Regions from separate parts of the Serratia sp. CoH_122_TC_1 genome, predicted to be linked through region 1. Evidence: predicted binding sites of a transcription regulator. Region 1 holds the regulator's gene; the other holds the start of a gene.
The links. Region 1 encodes PurR, which represses purine synthesis genes. Its sites were predicted from a motif close to CANGCAAACGTTTGCNTG; they were not measured.
Positions count from the first base shown of each region.

Region 1 (2,203 bases):
ACGGGTTGTCTCTGGAGGCGATTATCAAGGCGTCCAGCGGCGGCATTTTCAACAATGCCGCTCAGGTATGGAACCACACCTTCTATTGGCACTGCTTATCGCCACAGGGCGGCGGTGAGCCTCAGGGCGCATTGGCTGCTGCTATCAATCAGGCATTTGGTTCTTTCGCTGCCTTTAAAGAGCAACTCAGCGATGCCGCAATCAAAAACTTTGGCGCCGGGTGGACCTGGCTGGTGAAGAGGACTGACGGCTCGCTGGCCATTGTCAGCACGTCGAACGCGGGCACGCCGCTGACCGGCGAAGATAAACCTTTGCTGACCGTCGACGTGTGGGAGCACGCCTACTACATCGATTACCGCAACGCCCGCCCGACTTACCTGGAGAACTTCTGGGCGCTGGTTAACTGGGCATTTGTGGAGAAAAACCTGGCATAGCGTGGGATAAGGCAAACAGGCGCACGAAGCGGCGCCTGTTTTTACTTCGGGGATCAGTTCAATGCTGCAGTGAAGCTAAAAGCAATAATCACGGCCAGCGCACAGACAGTGGTGAACAGTGACATTTTCAGATCGGTATCCATTACAACTCCTTTTCAGATTGGTTTTCCCAAGGATAAAAGGCACACAATTAATGCGTCAAACCATTTTCACACAGTTGGCCAATAAAATCTTGTTATCATTTCCCGGTTTATAATACCGATTACCTCTTCCCCTTTTGCTCAATATGGGACAAAATTCGCAGTTCACAACTGTGTACCGGCAAAAATGCCCCTCCTGACCAAGCGCTGACGACTTCAACACACTAAAAACTCAGTTTTCGCTTCTTTGGAGAAGGATCTACGCAGGCAAACGATTAACATCACACTTACATACTGCAACATGTGAGTTCAGGAGTCATTCTTTACATGGCAACGATTAAAGATGTGGCCAAACGCGCTGGCGTTTCCACCACCACCGTTTCGCACGTCATCAATAAGACTCGTTTCGTCGCCGAAGAGACTAAAGCGGCCGTGAGTGCCGCAATTAAAGAGCTGCATTATTCACCCAGCGCAGTGGCGCGCAGTCTGAAGGTCAATCACACCAAATCGATTGGCCTGCTGGCAACCTCCAGTGAAGCGCCCTACTTTGCTGAAGTGATCGAAGCGGTAGAAAACAGCTGCTACAGCAAAGGCTATACGCTGATACTGTGTAACTCGCACAACAATTTGGACAAACAGCGTGCCTATCTGGCAATGCTGGCGCAAAAGCGCGTCGATGGCTTGTTGGTGATGTGTTCAGAATATCCGGACCAATTGCTTGGCATGTTGGAAGATTACCGCAACATCCCAATGGTTGTCATGGACTGGGGCGCCGCACGCGGTGATTTTACTGATACCATCATTGATAACGCGTTCGAAGGTGGCTATCTGGCTGGGCGCTATCTGATCGAACGCGGACACCGCGATATCGGCGCCATTCCCGGCCAACTGTCACGTAATACAGGGGGCGGGCGCCATCAGGGCTTCTTAAAAGCGATGGAGGAAGCCCATATCGACGTGCGCGACGAGTGGATCGTGCAGGGTGACTTTGAGCCAGAATCCGGCTACAAGGCCATGCACCAGATACTGTCGCAGAAACAGCGTCCGACAGCGGTATTCTGTGGTGGCGATATCATGGCAATGGGGGCTATCTGCGCCGCCGATGAGCTTGGGCTACGCGTGCCTCAAGACATCTCGGTCATTGGCTACGATAACGTGCGCAATGCGCGCTATTTCACCCCGGCGCTGACCACTATTCATCAGCCCAAAGAGCGTTTGGGTGAGATGGCATTCACCATGTTGTTGGATCGCATCATCAGCAAGCGTGAAGAATCACAGGTGATTGAGGTGCATCCCAAGTTGGTTGAGCGCCGTTCGGTTGCTGACGGCCCGTTCATCGATTACCGCCGCTAGTCATTCGCGCCGGAAGCCACTGCGGTTTCCGGCGTCACTTCGCTTAACCATTCCTGATTCAACGTTTCACTGTCCCCTAAATAGTCCAACAGCCAGGCCATCGCCGGAGAAGGCGTATTTTGCTGCCACGTCAGGCAACAAGGGCTGGCTGGGAACGGCTCCTGCAACTGTAACGCCACTAACTCGCCACGTTGTACTAACGGCAAGACCTGATGCGCAGGCATCATCCCGACACACAATCCGGCGCACAGGCAATCCACCGCCGACGACCAGTCC
Region 1 covers NZ_JBXWLA010000003.1:273,149-275,351, forward strand. Annotated here, with positions in the region: gene sodB (superoxide dismutase [Fe]) at 1-434, shown strand, start outside; gene cydH (cytochrome bd-I oxidase subunit CydH) at 488-577, opposite strand; gene purR (HTH-type transcriptional repressor PurR) at 902-1,927, shown strand; gene punR (DNA-binding transcriptional activator PunR) at 1,924-2,203, opposite strand, start outside.

Region 2 (2,203 bases), on a different contig from region 1:
GCCAATTTTTGGCAGGGGGTGGTGATGGTCACGTTGGGCTCATTAGTGTGCTGGCGGGCAACCCGAGGAAATTAACGGAAATTATCAACCGATTGTCCGATGTTGGACTAGAATCTAACTAGCGATTCTGCATGAAGGAACATGAAAATGAGAGACGATATCCAATTCATTCAGCAGCCAGTTATTGATGATGAAAGCTATATGCGCGGTGATACCGTGCGACTGACCACGGCTAATTTGCGCCACGAATACCAACTGGATGTCAGTATTTTGCGTCGCGAAGGCAAGTTGATTGTGGGGTCGGTGATCGCTGCCGCACCCAAAGTGGATATTCCACCCAAAGAGTGGGAGATCGCACCTGGGCAAGAGGTGGTTTTCCGTCAGGAGAATATCGCGAAAGCTCTGCCCGCCGTTAACTGAAGTTTGACCAGCGGGGGGCTATTCCCCGTTTATCACCGTAGATTTCCTCAAAATGCCAGCGTTAAAAGCGCTGGCATTTTCATTTTGGCGACAGACCTGGTTACGTTTTCGTGTTGAACATAATTGGCACAAAAACTGCTTAAAAATTTACCGGGCATGACAAAAATCACAGCGATCGTGAATTTTCATGAAACATAATTTGACAAATGTGAACGCAATCGATTACCTATTCGCAAAATGCATAACTGGATCACAGATTCTTACACCCAGTGATTTCTATAATGCGCGCGTCGCCCGAGAGTTTGTAAGCGGAGGCAACGCCAGGTGTCGTCAGACTCATTGTCATCTTTTCTAACGGGCAGGAAATGGCCCTTTAAGCATGTGGTAATAAAATGAAAAAAATAGCTCTCGCAGCAGGTGTACTGCTCGCAGCGTCTTACAGTGCATCTTCAATGGCTGATAGCAAAGACAGCCAATACGTTTCAGATTGGTGGCACCAGAGCGTTAACGTGGTAGGCAGCTACCATACCCGTTTCGGACCTCAGTTGAACAACGACGTCTACCTGGAGTATGAAGCCTTCGCTAAAAAAGATTGGTTCGACTTCTATGGCTACGTTGACGTACCTAAGTTCTTCGGCGTTGGTAACACGCCGGATCGTGGCATCTGGGACAAAGGTTCACCGATGTTTATGGAGATTGAACCGCGCTTCTCCATCGACAAACTGACCGGTACCGATCTGAGCTTCGGCCCGTTCAAAGAATGGTACTTTGCTAACAACTACATCTATGACCTGGGCCACAATGCCGATGGTCGCCAGAATACCTGGTACATGGGTCTGGGTACCGACATCGACACCGGTCTGCCGATGAGCCTGTCGATGAACATCTATGCAAAATACCAGTGGGAAAACTACCAGGCTGCCAACGAAAACAGCTGGGATGGTTACCGCTTCAAAGTGAAATACTTTGTGCCGTTGACCCAACTGTGGGGTGGCAATCTGAGCTACATCGGCTTTACCAACTTTGACTTTGGTTCCGATCTGGGCAAAGACAGCAATTGGACCGACGGTACCGGCAAGCAAGTGCGTACCAGTAACTCAATTGCTTCCAGCCATATCTTGGCGTTGAATTACGATCACTGGCACTACTCGTTTGTTGCCCGTTATTTCCATAACGGTGGCCAGTGGCAGGATGGGGCTGATATCGGCACTCCGCAGGGCCCAATTAAATCCACCGGTTGGGGTTACTACCTGGTAGCTGGTTATAACTTCTGATTTTCCGTGGTGTCAGAAACAGAAAACTCCGCTTTGGCGGGGTTTTTTTTGTCATCACTGCGCAGGTTCACCCGGCAAATGTCTTACCGGCATAAATAATCGTCCTTTGATTACATGGCATTCATTATTGATCCAGTTGATGATTTGTTCACGGCTCACGCCTTCAGATTGCGCGTAGCGGTGAAGATCGCCATTAAAGTGCTGTGTGATGTATTCCATGAGGGTCATTTGCATGTCTTTTGCTCCTGAACGCCCGTCAGTTGCCACCTGGCCATTGCGGGAGGTTAAGGTTTCTCAGACGCCGAATTTAAAGTATTGGCAACTAAATCTCAACAAAAAGCACTGGTGTGGTGCATTTGATGTCAGTTTTATAGCAAAAAGAATCCCGCACGGGGTGGCGGGAAGTATTCCGAATTATCACTTTGGGTGATGAAAAATAATTTGAGGTGCGACGAAAAAGAGCAGATTCACTCTTTTTTGTGACCCTCACAAACTACGACAAGGCTTAT
Region 2 covers NZ_JBXWLA010000002.1:56,116-58,318, reverse strand. Annotated here, with positions in the region: gene yddG (aromatic amino acid DMT transporter YddG) at 1-75, shown strand, start outside; gene AC2FC2_RS02850 (hypothetical protein) at 148-420, shown strand; gene AC2FC2_RS02845 (nucleoside-specific channel-forming protein Tsx) at 813-1,694, shown strand; gene AC2FC2_RS02840 (hypothetical protein) at 1,749-1,928, opposite strand; gene AC2FC2_RS02835 (hypothetical protein) at 1,927-2,124, shown strand.
Region 2: a site for PurR is predicted at 632-649, ahead of AC2FC2_RS02845 (nucleoside-specific channel-forming protein Tsx). Genes of this name have one in related genera too.